DNA from 2 places in the Acidovorax sp. LjRoot74 genome. Region 2 is predicted to be linked to the other one. Evidence: riboswitches for the same ligand, from Rfam matches in the RefSeq annotation. Region 2 holds a riboswitch; the other holds the start of a gene.
The links. Region 2 has a riboswitch for glycine ahead of gcvT (glycine cleavage system aminomethyltransferase GcvT). Riboswitches for the same ligand answer to the same signal wherever they lie in the genome.
Positions count from the first base shown of each region.

Region 1: linked by a shared signal. The riboswitch ahead of ACSQ3O_RS24150 (D-amino acid dehydrogenase) and the one ahead of gcvT (glycine cleavage system aminomethyltransferase GcvT) in region 2 are both predicted to bind glycine.

Region 1 covers NZ_CAXUTI020000001.1:5,082,204-5,089,727, forward strand. The annotation lists gene ACSQ3O_RS24110 (NAD-dependent epimerase/dehydratase family protein) at 1-78, shown strand, start outside; gene ACSQ3O_RS24115 (helix-turn-helix transcriptional regulator) at 88-282, shown strand; gene ACSQ3O_RS24120 (TetR/AcrR family transcriptional regulator) at 411-1,268, shown strand; gene ACSQ3O_RS24125 (DUF2867 domain-containing protein) at 1,265-1,840, shown strand; gene ACSQ3O_RS24130 (ABC1 kinase family protein) at 1,827-3,161, shown strand; gene ACSQ3O_RS24135 (hypothetical protein) at 3,206-3,586, shown strand; gene ACSQ3O_RS24140 (YXWGXW repeat-containing protein) at 3,746-4,201, shown strand; gene ACSQ3O_RS24145 (2-keto-4-pentenoate hydratase) at 4,245-5,039, opposite strand; glycine riboswitch at 5,534-5,654, shown strand; gene ACSQ3O_RS24150 (D-amino acid dehydrogenase) at 5,746-7,065, shown strand; gene ACSQ3O_RS24155 (c-type cytochrome) at 7,122-7,460, opposite strand; gene ACSQ3O_RS24160 (sulfite oxidase) at 7,462-7,524, opposite strand, start outside.
Region 2 covers NZ_CAXUTI020000001.1:3,103,946-3,111,469, reverse strand. The annotation lists gene gcvP (aminomethyl-transferring glycine dehydrogenase) at 1-2,862, opposite strand, end outside; gene gcvH (glycine cleavage system protein GcvH) at 3,005-3,379, opposite strand; gene gcvT (glycine cleavage system aminomethyltransferase GcvT) at 3,466-4,608, opposite strand; glycine riboswitch at 4,659-4,790, opposite strand; glycine riboswitch at 4,812-4,901, opposite strand; gene ACSQ3O_RS14545 (TRAP transporter large permease) at 4,919-6,196, opposite strand; gene ACSQ3O_RS14540 (TRAP transporter small permease) at 6,193-6,687, opposite strand; gene ACSQ3O_RS14535 (TRAP transporter substrate-binding protein) at 6,838-7,524, opposite strand, start outside.

The DNA of each region.
Region 1 (7,524 bases), 2.0 Mb from region 2:
GTGGCGTACAGGCCCGCCCTCGACACGCTCGGCGAGCATGTGGAGCAGCTCGTGGCCGACGGCCTGGCACCCGCGTAAGGCCGCACCATGCGCAACCACCTCAAAGCCCTGCGGCAGGACCGCGGCATGACCCAGCAGGCGCTGGCCGATGCACTGGGCGTGAGCCGCCAGACGGTGCACTCCATCGAAGCGGGCAAGTACGACCCCAGTCTGCCCCTGGCCTTCAAGATCGCCCAGGTGCTGCAGCGGTCCATCGAACAGATCTTCGTGCCCGAGGACTGAGCCCAGCCCCCCTCGCATGCCGCGTGCGGCGCAGTGGGCGCACGCCGGGCCTGCACGCACCAGTTGACGCAACAAAAGAAATTTACTATTCTTTAAATAACAAATTTTGTTAATTTAAAGATAGTTAAATGAAAACCACCCGCCAGCAACAAGACGCCACGCGCCGCCAGATCGTGGCCAGCGCGGTGGACCTCATGACCCGCCAAGGCTTCGATGGCACGACGATGAAGGACATCGCGCGCGCTGCAGGCATTGGCGATGCGACGATCTACAAATACTTCCCCACCAAAGACCGCATCGTGGTCGGCTACCTGGACGACACCGTCCAACAGGCGCTGGCCGACACGCTGAAGACCCCGGGGTTTGGCGGCTACAGCCTGCAGGAAAAGCTGCAGCGCCTGACCGACGCGGTGCTGGAGCGCCTGCTGGCCGACCGCGAATTTGTGGCCCAGGTGCGCAGCCTGGCGCGGCGCTCGCCGCTGTCGATGCTGGCCGAACCCCTGGCGGCGCGCCAGGGCCTGCGCGACGCGGTGGCCGGTTTTCTGGAAGCCGCCGAGGCCAGCGGCGAGATCGAGCCCTGCGACTTCAAGGGCCTGGCGGGCAGCCTCTACACCGACTACCTCGCGGGCGTGGTGAGCTATTGGCTGGCCGACACCTCCGACGAATTCGCCGACACCACGCAGCTGGTGGACCTGTCGCTCGGTGTGCTGGTGCAGGCGCTGCGCGTGGGCCTGGTCAACCGCGTGGCGCAGCTGGGCGGCTTTGTGCTGCGCAGCCAGATGGCGCGCATGGCCCAGCACGGCAGCGGCCTGCTGGGCATGCTGCAACTGGCGCGGCAGACGCTGGGCAGTGCCCCGCCACACGCATCCCCCGCCCAGCGCAGCCCTGAGCCCCCGGCGGCGCCACCACGCCGCGCCAAACGCGCACCCAGCGCCCCGGCCGCAACGAAGCCCGCCACGCCCCGCAAGAAGAAGAGCGCCCCATGACCCCGCCCACTGCCACCGCCGCCCCCACCACCGTGCGCGCCACCCAGGTGCCGCCCGGCACGGCCATCCACGCCACCCTGCCCGGGGCCGATTTTTTTGACGCCTACGAAGTGGCCGACCGGCACCCCGCGCGCTCGGCCCTGCAGTCGTGGCTGGACGTGGCGGCCCGCACCCCGGCATGGACGCGCGCCCTCATGTTCGTGCGCAACAAGGCCGTGCGCCTGGTGGGCCTGAAAGACCTGGGCCAGCTGCACGACGGCCACCCGCCCGCCAGTGGCCGCCCGCTGCGCGACGCCCGCAGCTACCGCGTGGGCGACCGTGTCGGCATCTTCCGCATCCGCCACCTGAGCGACACCGAGGTGGTGATGGGCCAGGACGACAAGCACCTGGACGTGCAGGTGTCCATCTGCAAACAGCCCGCCGCCCCCGGCGCCGCGCCCCGGGTGGTGCTGAGCACGGTGGTGCACATCCACAACACGCTGGGCCATGCGTACATGGCGGTGATCACGCCCATCCACCGCGTGATTGAACGCGGCACGGCACAGCGCCTGGCAGAACATGGCCAAGGCTGAGGCCCCGCGCACCGGCAAGCTGGCCCGCAGCGCCATCACCGGGCTGGCAGCGGCGCGCATCGGCATGGCCGAACTGGGGCATCGCACGCGCAAGCGCTCCGCCCAGGCACAGGCCGAGCACGAGGCCGCGCTGGGCCGCATCCTGTTTGGCGCACTGGGGCAGCTGCGGGGCTCGGCGCTCAAGGTGTCGCAGCTGCTCAGCATGCACCCGCAGCTGCTGCCTGAGGGCGTGCGGCGCGAGCTGGCGCGCGCCCACCACCAGGCCCCGCCGCTCAACCGCGCGCTGGTGGGCCGCGTGTTCCGCCAGGCCTTCGGGCAGGAGCCCGAGGCGCTGTTCGACCATTTCGAGCCCACCGCGTTTGCCGCCGCCAGCCTGGGCCAGGTGCACCGCGCGCAGCTCGCAGGCCACGGCACGGTGGCCGTCAAGGTGCAGTACCCCGGCATCGCCGCCACCATTGCCAACGACATGCAGCTCATGCGCACCGCGCTGCGCGCCCTGGCCCACACCGACCTGCCCCTGCCCACCGACGCGGTGATGGACAGCGTAATGACCGAGATCGAGGCCACCCTGCTGCGCGAGGTGGACTACCTGCAAGAGGCCGAACAGCTGCAATGGTTTGCCCAGCACGCCGCGCAGCCGGGGGTGGTGATGGCCCGGCCCATCCTGTCGCACACCCGCGCCCAGGTGCTCACGCAGCAGTTTGTGCCCGGCCAGCCGCTGCAGGCCTGGCTGGCCACCCAGCCCACGCAGGCGCAGCGCGACCAGGCCGGGCAGCACCTGTGGGACTGGTTCATGCACTGCATCTTTGTGCTGGGCCGGGTGCATGCCGACCCGCACCCGGGCAACTTTCTGTTTGCGCCCGATGGCACGGTGGGCGTGCTGGACTTTGGCTGCACGCGCAGCCTGTCCACCGGGTTTCGCGCGCAGGTCACGCAGGCCTGGTCGGCACTGCTACGGCCAGCGGACGACCCAGAGCTCCATGCGCTGGTGCTGCAGGCCTACCAGGCCCTGGGCCTGGCCGGGGCCGATGTGAGCCTGCCCACCTACCGCACCGACCTGGCCCCGGCCCTGGCCGTGATGCAGGCCTGGCAGATTGAGCCATTCACACAAGCCGTGTTCGACTTTGGCACCAAGACCCCACCGCCGCTGACGCCCCCCGCAGACCAGCGCATGCTGGGCCGCCACCTGCAGCAGGTGCCCAGTGAGATGCCCGCGTTCGAGCGCATGTGGATGGGCCTGATGCACCTGCTCACGCAGCTGGGCGCACGGGTGCACACCCGGGGAGCACATTGGCTCACACCCACCGGCGCCAACCCTTGACCGCCCCCTTCACGAACAAGATAGACACCGGGAGGAGAAAAAACATGAATACATCGCTGGTCCTTGCCGCCCTGGGCCTGGCCCTGGTGGGCGCCGCCCATTCCGTGCTCGGAGAAATCCTGGTGTTCCGCTCGCTGCGCCTGCGTGGCGTGGTGCCCACGGGCGGCCAGCCCGTGCTGCGCGAGGGGCATGTTCGCATCCTCTGGGGCAGCTGGCACCTGGTGACAGTGCTGGGCTGGGCTTTCAGCGCGCTGCTGTGGCGCCTGGGCACGGTGCCTGTGGACGCGGGCCTGGGCGCCTGGGTGGCCGATGTGGCGGCGGGCGCCACGCTGGCCTGCGGGCTGCTGGTGTTCTTTGCCACCGAGGGGCGCCACCCCGCCTGGGTGGCGCTGATGCTGCTGGCCGTGGTGATCTGGTGGCGATGAGCCCCACCGCGAGCGTGAAAAAAATCACACTCCTCCTATGCGCCTCCGCCCCAGGAAACACAACTTCACAACACTTCGCAATTCGACTACACCGGCTTGACGCAGAGCCCGCAGCATGAAGGCTCCGGTTCCGACAGGAATCATTTTGAGGAGTTCACCATGGCCCGCAATGCACTCGCCGCTGTATCCATCGCCCTGCTGACGCTGGGTGCCGCCACGGCGGCGCACGCGCAGCACACCAGCGCCACCGTTGTCATCGGCACGGACGCGCCCCGCTACCACGGCCCTGCGCCAGTGGTGGTGCAGTACCAGGCGCCCCCGCCCCCCCGCTACGAAGCCGCGCCCCACCCACGCCGGGGCATGGTCTGGGTGCCTGGCCACTGGGAGTGGCGCGGCCACCGCCATGTCTGGCTACAAGGCCACTGGGTGAAGGCCCGCCCGGGCTATCACTACCGCGAGCCGCGCTGGGTGGAACATGGCGGCCGCTGGAATATGCAGCCCGGCGGCTGGGACCGCGACGGTGACGGTGTTCCCAACCGCCACGACCGTGACCGCGATGGCGATGGCGTGTCCAACCGCCACGACCGCAGCCCCGACAACCCGTATCGCCGCTGACGGGCAGGCACCGGGCCGAGGGCTGTGCTGACCGGCAGGCAGGTCAGTCAAACACCAGCTCTGCCCGGCCCAGGCCCGGGAAGTCCGCCACCACCCGGGTGCCCGGCGCCACCAGCACAGTGCCGGTGCACGAGCCCGTCGTCACCCACTGGCCCGCGCGCAGCCCGCCCAGGCTGTGCGCGCCTTCGTTGGCCAGCCAGGCCAGCAGCAGCAGCGGGTCGCCCGCCGGGTTGCCCCAGCGGGTGTGCTGCACGGCCACCGACTCGTTCACCCACAGATCCACACCCTGCGCCAGCGGCTGCACCGCCGCCACATCGGCCGTGCCTGTGCCCACCACCAGGGCGCCATGGCAGGCCTGGTCGGCCAGGCGGCTCCATTCGCCCTGTCGGGCCCAGGCGGCAAAACGCGTGTCGCACACTTCGATGGCGGCCCGCACCGACACCAGGGCCGCGCGCACCTCAGCTGCGCTGTAGGGCGTTGCGCGCGGGAGCAGGTCGGTGCCCAGTTCGTAGACCAGTTCCGCCTCCACCCCCAGCACCGCAAAACCGGCGGCGGGCAGGTGGACTGCGGCCTCCCCGGCGTGCGGGGTCTGCGCCACCCACACCGAATCGCGGGTGAGCGCCGCGCGCGCGGGCAGCGCATCGGGCGATGCCGCGCCCACCTTCCAGCCCGCGACTTCGCCGCGCTCGCGCACCACTGCGTCCTGCACGGCATAAGCCTGGGCGGCGTTCTGCGGGCGCAGTGCCGTGGGCAGGTCGAACGGGCGGGGCGTGCGCCCCTGGCGGGCCATGGTGAGCACGGCGGCACTGGTCTGTGGATCAAAGGCGGTATCGGGCATGGGGCGGCTCCAGGGTCAGGGATGTTGGCAAATTATGGCTACCGGCCACCGGGCCCTAAGAACGTGTTTACGATCTTTGCAGGGCCGCGCAAGTACCTTGCCGGGATGGGATGCAAGGCGCGGTGCGCAGTGGATAGCCCGGCTATCCACCAGCGCCGCAACGCCGCAGACGGCCCGGCAAGGCACTTGCCCGAAGGGTTGGGGCGAAATCGGGCGATTGGAAGCCTCGACTGCTTGCATGGGCACGAGCCCATGCGGCGCATCCGAAGCATCCACTCATCCCGATTGCGCCCCAACGCGGCCCCGAAAAGATCGTAAACACGTTCTAAGGCGCCAGCATCAGCAACGATTGCGGTCCATTAGCGCGCAGAAGCCGTTTTCTGCGCGCCGGGCGCTCCTAGAATGGCCCCCGCAGGAGAGCACGGCGGCAACGCCCGCTGTGCACCGAAGGCGCAAACTCCCATACACGCTCAGGTCCCGTACTGCACCATTTTTCAAAGCCGTCTGGAGAGCCGCCACCACCTGTCCGCAGCGTGGTGGCGCACCGAAGGAGCAAACCGCAGCCCGGGTGGGATGGCGGTGAATCTCTCAGGTACCAAGGACAGGGGGAGCGGCAGCCTGGCGGATATGCGCCAGCTGCTTGCTATTGATTTAGTAGCTGCTACCGCACACCCATCAGGCGCAGACCCCTTAAAAGGCTTCAAAAATGCGCGTGATCGTTCTCGGCGCCGGCTTGCTCGGCGTGACTTCGGCTTATTTCCTTTCGCAACTGGGTCACGAGGTGACCGTCATCGACCGCCAGGGCACGCCCGGCGCCGAGACCAGCTTTGCCAACGGCGGCCAGATCTCGGTGAGCCACGCCGAGCCCTGGGCCAATCCCAGTGCGCCGCTCAAGGTGCTGCAGTGGCTGGGCAAAGAGGACGCGCCATTGCTGTTTCGCCTGCGCGCCGACATGCGGCAGTGGCTGTGGGGCCTGTCCTTCCTGCGCAACTGCACGCCAGCGCGCACGCGCCATAACATCGAGCAGATCGTGCGCCTGGGCACCTACAGCCGCGACACGCTGCAGCAGCTGCGCGCGGCCACCGGCCTCCAGTACGACCAGCGCACGCAGGGCATCCTGCACTTCTATACCGATCAAAAAGAATTTGACGGCGCCCTGGCCCCTGCCGAGCAGATGCGCGCGCTGGGCTGCGAGCGCCAGGTCATCAGCGCCGACGAGGCCGTGCGCATCGAGCCTGCCCTGGCCCATATCCGCCCGCAGCTGGCCGGCGCCACGTTCACGGCCGAAGATGAATCCGGCGACGCCAACCAGTTCACGCGCGAGTTGGCCAAGCTGTGCGAGGCGGCGGGCGTGCGGTTCCGCATGGGCCACCACATCACCGCCTTGCGCGAGGCAGGTGGCCGCATCGACCATGTGGAAGTGACCAACGCCGAAGGCCGCTTCGAGCGTGTGCGCGGCGATGCGTTTGTGCTGGCCATGGGCTCGTTCAGCCCGCTGCTGGCGCAGCCGCTGGGCATCCAGCTGCCCATCTACCCGGCCAAGGGCTACTCGGTGACCATGCCGGTGAAGGACGCGTCCAAGGCGCACCAGGTGAGCCTGACGGACGATGAGTTCAAGCTCGTGTTCTCTCGCTACACCAGCGAACGCGGCGGCGACCGCCTGCGCATTGCGGGCACGGCGGAGCTGAACGGCTATGACCGCCACCTGAACCAGGTGCGCTGCGAGGCCATCGTGCGGCGTGTGGAGCAGCTCTTCCCCGGCGCAGGCGACACCACCCAGGCGCAGTTCTGGAGCGGCCTGCGCCCTGCCACGCCCAGCAATGTGCCACTGATCGGCAAGACGAAGGTGGGCAACCTGTTCCTCAACACCGGCCACGGCACGCTGGGCTGGACGCACGCCTGCGGCTCGGGCAAGGCGCTGGCCGACATCGTGAGCGGCCGGGTGCCCGAGGTGGACTTTGCGTTCCAGGGCTTGCAGGGGCGCGCAGCCGGGGCGGCGCTGGTGCCGTCGCGCACGGCGGCCTGAAGCTGCATGCGGTTGCAGCGAGGCAGCGCTGCTGCAACCGCTGCGAAAGGCTGCGCCTACTTGGCCGCGCCCGTGGCATGCGCCACGAACTGAGCCACAGCCTGCATGTCCTTCTCGCTCATGCGCTCGGCATAGGACGGCATCACGCCGATGCCCGCCTTGAGCGCGCGCAGCACGCGGCCTGCGTCGGGTTTCAGCTCGTCCAGCACCGGGCCCACCTGGCCCTCGGCACCGGCGGCCTGCAGTGTGTGACACACGGCGCAGGCAGGCTGGATCTTGGTGAACAGCTCCTTGCCGCGTGCCAGTTCGGCGGGGTCGGCAGCCCCAGCCGCCGCACAGGCGCCAGCGGCCCACGCCGCCACGGCAAGGCGGCGTGCTCGGTTCAATCTACCCATGTCAGGCGACGGTCACGGTGACAGCGTGGTCGCGCCAGCTGGCGTTGTTGTAGCCGCCCAGGTT
Region 2 (7,524 bases):
CCACACGTTGTCCACGCGGCCCACGGGCGACCAATACTTGGCCTGGCGCAGGGCTGCCACGGGGTAGGCAGCCGCTTCGCGGCTGTAGGGGCGGGCCCATTCGCCGGTGAGAAGGTTCTCCGCCGTGTGGGGCGCGTTCTTCAGCGGGTTGTTGTCCTGCGGCAGCTTGCCCGCTTCGATCTGGCGGATCTCTTCGCGGATGGCAATCATGGCGTCGATGAAACGGTCGATCTCGAACAGCGTTTCGCTCTCGGTGGGCTCCACCATCAGCGTGTTGGGCACCGGGAAGCTCAGCGTAGGCGCGTGGAAGCCGTAGTCGATGAGGCGCTTGGCCACGTCCTCGGCCATCACGCCGCTGGTGTCCTTCAAGCCGCGCAAGTCCAGGATGCACTCGTGCGCCACATGGCCGTTCTCGCTCGCGTACAGCGTGGGGTAGTGGTCCTTGAGGCGCGCGCTGATGTAGTTGGCGCTGAGGATGGCGGTTTCGGTGGCCGCTTGCAGGCCGTCGGCGCCCATCATGCGGATGTACATCCAGCTGATGGGCAGCACGGCGGCGTTGCCCAGGGGGGCGGCGCTCACGGGGCCCACCTTGCCGTTGGTAGGGCTCTTCGGCTGGTCATCCTGGCCAGGCAAACCGGGCAGGAAGGGCACGAGGTCCGCGACCACACACACCGGGCCCACGCCGGGGCCGCCACCGCCGTGGGGGATGCAGAAGGTCTTGTGCAGGTTCAGGTGGCTCACGTCGCCGCCAAACTCGCCGGGGGCGGCCACACCCACCAGGGCGTTCATGTTGGCGCCGTCCACATACACGCGGCCGCCGTGGCTGTGCACCAGGGCGCACAGTTCCTTCACCTGGGTCTCGAACACGCCGTGCGTGCTGGGGTAGGTGATCATCACGCAGGCGATGTTGCCGCTGTGCTGCTCGCACTTGGCCTGCAGATCGGCCAGGTCCACGTTGCCGCTGGCGTCGCAGGCCGTCACCACCACCTGCATGCCCACCATCTGTGCGCTGGCGGGGTTGGTGCCGTGCGCGCTGCTGGGGATCAGGCAGATGTTGCGGTGGCCTTCGCCACGCGACTCGTGATACGCCTTGATGGCCAGCAGGCCCGCGTATTCGCCCTGGCTGCCCGCGTTGGGTTGCAGGCTGATGCCCGCATAGCCCGTGGCCTCGCACAGCCAGGCGCGCAGTTGCTCGTCCAGCTCCTTGTAGCCCTGCTGCTGGTCGGCCGGGGCAAAGGGGTGCATGTGGGCAAACTCCGGCCAGGTGATGGGGATCATCTCGCTGGTGGCGTTGAGCTTCATGGTGCACGAGCCCAGCGGGATCATGCTGCGGTCCAGCGCCAGGTCCTTGTCGGACAGCTGGCGGATGTATCGCAGCATGCCGGTTTCGCTGTGGTGGGTATTGAACACCGGGTGCGTGAGGTACTGGCTGGTGCGGCGCAGCGCGGTGGGGATCAGGGGCTCGATGCCGTTCTCAAACGCGTCAAACGTGGGCAACGCCTGGCCGTCCTTGGCAAAGATCTTCCACAGCAGCTCGATGTCAGCACGGGTGGTGGTCTCGTCGAGCGAGATGCACAGGTAGTTTTCGAAGTAAATACGCAGGTTTGCGCCTGACTGTATTGCCTTTGCAGCTATTGATTTTGTAGCGTTATCGGTTTTCAGCACCAGCGTGTCGAACGTGGCTTGTTCGCGCACGGGGGCGCCCAGTTGTTGCAGCCCCAGGGCCAGGATGGCGGTGTAGCTGGCCACGCGCTGGGCAATGCGCGCAAGGCCCTCGGGGCCGTGGTAGACGGCGTACATGCTGGCGATCACGGCGGGCAGCACCTGGGCCGTGCAGATATTGGAGGTGGCTTTTTCGCGGCGGATGTGCTGTTCGCGCGTCTGCAGCGCCAGGCGGTAGGCGGGCTTGCCGTGCACGTCCACGCTCACGCCCACCAGGCGGCCAGGCAGGCTGCGCTTGTATTCGTCGCGGCAGGCCATGAAGGCCGCGTGCGGGCCGCCCGCGCCCATGGGCATGCCAAAACGCTGGGTGGTGCCCACCACAATGTCTGCGCCTTGTTCGCCGGGCGGGGTGATGAGCGTGAGGGCCAGCAGGTCGGCCGCCACGATGAAGGCGGCCTGCTTGGCGTGGGCTTTTTCCACGTCGGCGCGCAGGTCGTCAATGCGCCCGCTGGTGGCGGGGTATTGGGCCAGCACGGCAAAGTAGTCACCCGCCAGCAGGCTGTTCCATTCTTCGGCCGAATTGGCCAGGCGCACTTCCAGGCCCAGGGGCTTGGCGCGTGTCTGGATCACTTCAATGGTCTGCGGGTGCGCGTCGCCCGCCACCACAAACACGTTGCTCTTGCTCTTGACCGAGCGTTTGGCCAGGGTCATGGCTTCGGCAGCGGCGGTGGCCTCGTCCAGCATCGATGCATTGGCAATCGGCATGCCGGTCAGGTCGCACACCATGGTCTGGAAGTTGACCAGCGCTTCCATGCGGCCCTGCGAGATTTCGGCCTGGTAGGGCGTGTAGGCGGTGTACCAGGCGGGGTTCTCCAGGATGTTGCGCAGGATGACGCCCGGCGTGTGTGTGCCGTAGTAGCCCTGGCCGATGAAGCTCTTGAGCACCTTGTTCTTGCCCGCGATGGCCTTGAGCTCGGCCAGTGCCGATGCCTCAGTGGTGGCTGCTGGCAAGTCCATGGCGCGGCTGCGTGCGATGGAGCGCGGCACGATGGAGTCGATGAGCGCGCGGCGCGAGGCCTCGCCGATCACGGACAGCATGTGGGCTTCGTCCGCTGCGTCGATGCCGATGTGGCGGGGCAGGAATTCAGCGGCGTTTTCCAGCGCGGACAACGGCAAGAAGGTGGGCAGGGCGGCAGTCATGGCGGGCGTTCGAGGTGCTATGAAAAAAGAGCTGCTGGCGCTTTTTAGCTATCGGTTTCAGAGGTTTTTTATCTGAAACCTAATGGAATCAAGCGCTGGCAGCTATGGTTTTTGAAACCAGAGATGAATGGGCCAAGCGCCTTCAGGCGTTGGCCGCAAATGCGCTGTAGGCGGTTTCGTCCATCAGGGCGTCGAGCTGGGCGACATCGGCCAGCTTGACCTTGAAGAACCAGCCAGCGTTCAGCGGGTCGCTGTTGGCCAGCGAGGGGTCGGCGCGCAGGGCTTCGTTCACTTCGACGATCTCGCCGGTGACGGGCATGTAGACATCGGCAGCAGCCTTCACGGACTCGACCACACCCGCCACGTCACCTTGGTTGAACGTGGCACCGACCTCGGGCAGGTCCACAAACACCACATCGCCCAGCGCATCCTGTGCGTGCACGGTGATGCCCACCACGGCAGCGGCCGTGTCGGCGGTGTTGATCCATTCGTGTTCTTTGGAAAATTTGACGGTCATGGGGAAGCTCCTCAAGCAAGGGGATAAATAAAGGAATCAGCAATGTAGCGGGCGCGGGCCGCGTTGGTGTGCAGCCACCTGCGAAATCAGCCGCGAAAGTAGTTGGCGGGCGTGAAAGGCATGGCGCGCACTTCCATCGGCACGGCCTTGCCGCGCACGATGGCGTTCACGCGCGTGCCGATGGCGGCAAAGGCGGGCGCCACATAGCCCATGGCCACGGGTTCGTTCACCGTGGGGCCCAGCAGGCCACTGGTCACTTCGCCAATCTTCTGGCCATCGGTGTTTTGCAGCTCGGTGTGCTCGCGCACAGGCACACGCTCCAGCGCGACCAGACCTACGCGCTTGCGGGGCAGGGTGGCGGGGTTGTCGATCTGGGCCAGCACCTTGTCTGCGCCAGGGAAACCACCTGCGCGGGCGCCACCGGTGCGGCGCACCTTCTGGATGGCCCAGTTCAGCGCGGCTTCGGGGGGCGTGGTGGTGGTGTCGATGTCGTTGCCATACAGGCACAGGCCGGCTTCCAGGCGCAGCGAGTTGCGGGCGCCCAGGCCGATGGGCTTGACCTCGGGCTGGGCCAGCAGGGCGCGGGCGAGCGTCTCGGCCTGCGCGGCGGGCACGGAGATTTCGAAGCCGTCTTCGCCGGTGTAGCCGCTGCGGGTCACAAAGCAGTCGCAGCCCGCGATGCTGAACGCGCCACCGGTCATGAACACCAGCTTTTCCACGCCGGGCGCAAGGCGGGCGAGGGCGGTGACGGCCTGTGGGCCCTGCAGGGCAAGCAGGGCGTGGTCGGGCATGGGCGCCACGGTGCAGCGCTGGCCGATGCGGGCCTCTATATGGGCAATGTCGCCCACCTTGCAGGCGCCGTTCACGATGACGAACAGCGTGGGTTCACCATTCACCACGCCCTGGTTGAAGAACATCAAATCGTCGATGACCGTGCCTTCGTCGGTCAGCAGCAGGCCGTAGCGCTGCTTGCCCACGGGCAGGTCGATCACGTCCACGGGCATCAGGGTCTCAAACGCCGCAGCGGCATCGGCACCGATGAGCTTGAGCTGGCCCATGTGCGACACGTCAAACAGGCCCGCAGCGGTGCGGGTGTGTACATGCTCGGCCATCAGGCCTGCGGGGTACTGCACGGGCATGGAGTAGCCGGCAAAAGGCACCATTCGGGCGCCTAGCTCAATGTGCAGGGCGTTCAGGGGCGTGGTGAGCAGGGGGGCGGTGGCGGACATGGCGGAACTCCGGGGCAAATGGGGGCCGCAGCCACCAAGGTGACTACGGGATTTGCCCTGCTGTCCGCTTTACCTGAGAGATTCACCGCAACGCCCTGGCTGGCCGTGCGGTTTGCTCCTTCGGTGGATGGCCTGCACACAGTTTCTTTTCTGTGGGGCCACCTCTCTCCAGCAAGGGAACGCCCGCATCACTGCGGGCGGTTGCCAGTCCTTTTGCCTGAGCGTTCGGCTGCTGCCTGCGCCTTCGGCGGTGCTGCACGCCCGGTTGGGTGGGCGGAGCACTCTCTCCTGACGGGCGGGATTCTAACGCCTACTTGGCATAGACCAGGTCGCGCAAGGCCAGAGAAATCGATGGCACATAGGTGATGACCAGCAGGCACACCAGGATCACACCCACAAAAGGCAGTAAGTGTTTGATGATCCGGTCCAACGAAATCTTGGCCACCGTGCAGGCCGCAAACAGGTTCACGCCAAAGGGCGGCGTGATCATGCCCAAGGCCAGATTCACCACCATGATCAGCCCGAAGTGCACCGGGTCGATGCCGAAGTGCATGGCCACGGGCGCCAGGATGGGGGCCAGCACGATGATGGCGGCGCTGGTCTCAATGAACATGCCGATCACGAACAGCGCCGCGTTCACGCCCAGCAGGAACAGGGCGGGGGATTGCAACACCGCCTCCAGCCAGCGGCCGATGGCATCGGGCACCCCGGCGCGGGTGATGAGGAACGCAAACAGCCCCGCATTGGCGATGATGAACATGATCACCGCCGACGAGATGGCCGATTTGCGCAGGATGGCGTACAGGTCTTTGAGCTTGATCTCGCGGTAGATCACCACGCCCACGATCAGCGCATAGAACACGGCCACGGCCGATGCCTCGGTGGGGGTGAACACACCGCCATAGATGCCGCCCAGGATGATGACGGGCATCAGCAGCGCCCAGCCCGCCTGCAGCGTGGCCTTGCCAAAGGACAGGCGGCCATCGCCATCGTTCTTGCCCCAGCCCTTGTACTTGCAGTACGCCCATACGAAGAGCATCAGTGCACCGCTGATCAGCAGGCCCGGGCCAAAGCCCGCAATGAACAGCTCGCCAATCGACACCTCGGCACTCACGCCATACAGAATCATCGGGATGGAGGGCGGGATGATCACGCCCAGCTCGGCACTGGTGGCCTGCAGCGCGGCTGCGTAGCTGGTGGGGTAGCCATGCTTGATGAGCGCCGGAATCAGGATGGCGCCAATCGCAAACGTGGTGGCCACCGATGAGCCGGACACCGCCGCAAAGATCATGCAGGTCAGCACGCAGGTCATGGGCAGGCCCCCCTGCACGCCCCCCACAATGCTCTTGGCAAATTCCACCAGGCGGCGCGAGATGCCGCCGGTCTCCATCAGGTTGCCCGCGAGGATGAAGAAGGGGATGGCCGCCAGCGGAAACTTGTTGATCGAGGCGAACATCTCCTTCACCGAGATCAGCATATTGGCGTTGGACGCCTGGATGCCGAGGATGGATGCAAGACCAATCGATACAGCCACCGAGATGGTGAGCGCGAAGCACAGCACCATCGTGGAAATCATCACGGCGCTCATTGGGCGGTCTCCAGTTCCATGCGCAAGGGGTCGATCAGGTTGCCGATGATGCCCACGGCGCAAAAGACGCCGCCCACGGGCATGGCCAGGTAGGCCCAGAACATCGAGACCGACTCCAGCCCGGCCATGCTTTGCACGCCGCCGCGCTGGGCGTAGTCCCAGCCGTACCAGATGACAATCCCGATCAGCGCCAGCGCTGCCAGCGCCACCACCCAGTCCAGCACCCGCCGCATGGCAGGGCGGCTCCAGCGGTACAGCACGTCCACGCTCACCATTGCCCCCTGGCGGAAGGCTGCGGGGATGGCGAGGAACACCATCCAGATCAGGCTGAAACGGATCAGCACTTCAGTCCATTCGGCGGGCTGTTCCAGCACAAAGCGCATGAGGATCTGGAACATGCCCAGCGAGGCAGACAGGGCCAGCATGGTGCAGGCCCCTAGCATGGCGATGAAGGTGGTCCATCGCTCAAAAGTGAGAAAAGCATTTTTCATGGGGCGGCGCCGACCATGGGCAGTTGTTGAATCGACAGGTAGGACAACACGGTAGGAACGCAGGAAGGAAACACGGGGTAAGAATAAAAACGCCCGATAGCGCAATGGCTACGGGCGTTGGTTGCTACTACAAAGATAGTAGCGCGCGCATCACTTGACGTCGCGGATCTTGTCGAGCGTGGCCTTGCCGAACTGCTTTTCGAACTCGGCATTCACGGGGGCCAGGGCCGCCACAAACTTGGACTTGTCGGGGTTGTCCACCACCGTCATGCCCTTGGCACGCAGGTCAGCCACACCCTTGGCGTCGTCCTCGTCCACGCGGGCGCGGTTGGCCTTGGTGCCTTCTTTGGCGGCCTCGATGAAGGCCTGCTTGTCGGCGGCCGTGAGCTTGTCGAACGAGCCCTTGTTCATCACAAAGATGGCGGGCGAGTACACGTGGCCGGTCAGCGTCAGGTGCTTTTGCACTTGGTCGAACTTGGCCGAGATGATCACGGGCAGCGGGTTCTCCTGGCCGTCCACGGTGCCTTGCTGCAGGGCGGTAAACACTTCGGGGAAGGCCATGGGCGTGGTGATGATGCCAAAGCCCTTGTAGGCAGCGATGTGCACGGGGTTTTCCATCGTGCGCATCTTCAGGCCCTTGAGGTCTTCGGGCGTGTTGACCGAGCGCTTGCTGTTGGTCATGTGGCGAAAGCCGTTTTCGGCCCATGCCAGGGCCTTGAAGCCCTTGCTGTCGAACTTGGTCAGCATCTCCTGGCCGATGGGGCCGTCCAGCACAGCACGGGCATGCGCCTTGTCGCGGAACAGGAAGGGCACGTCCAGGATCTTGGTTTCAGGCAC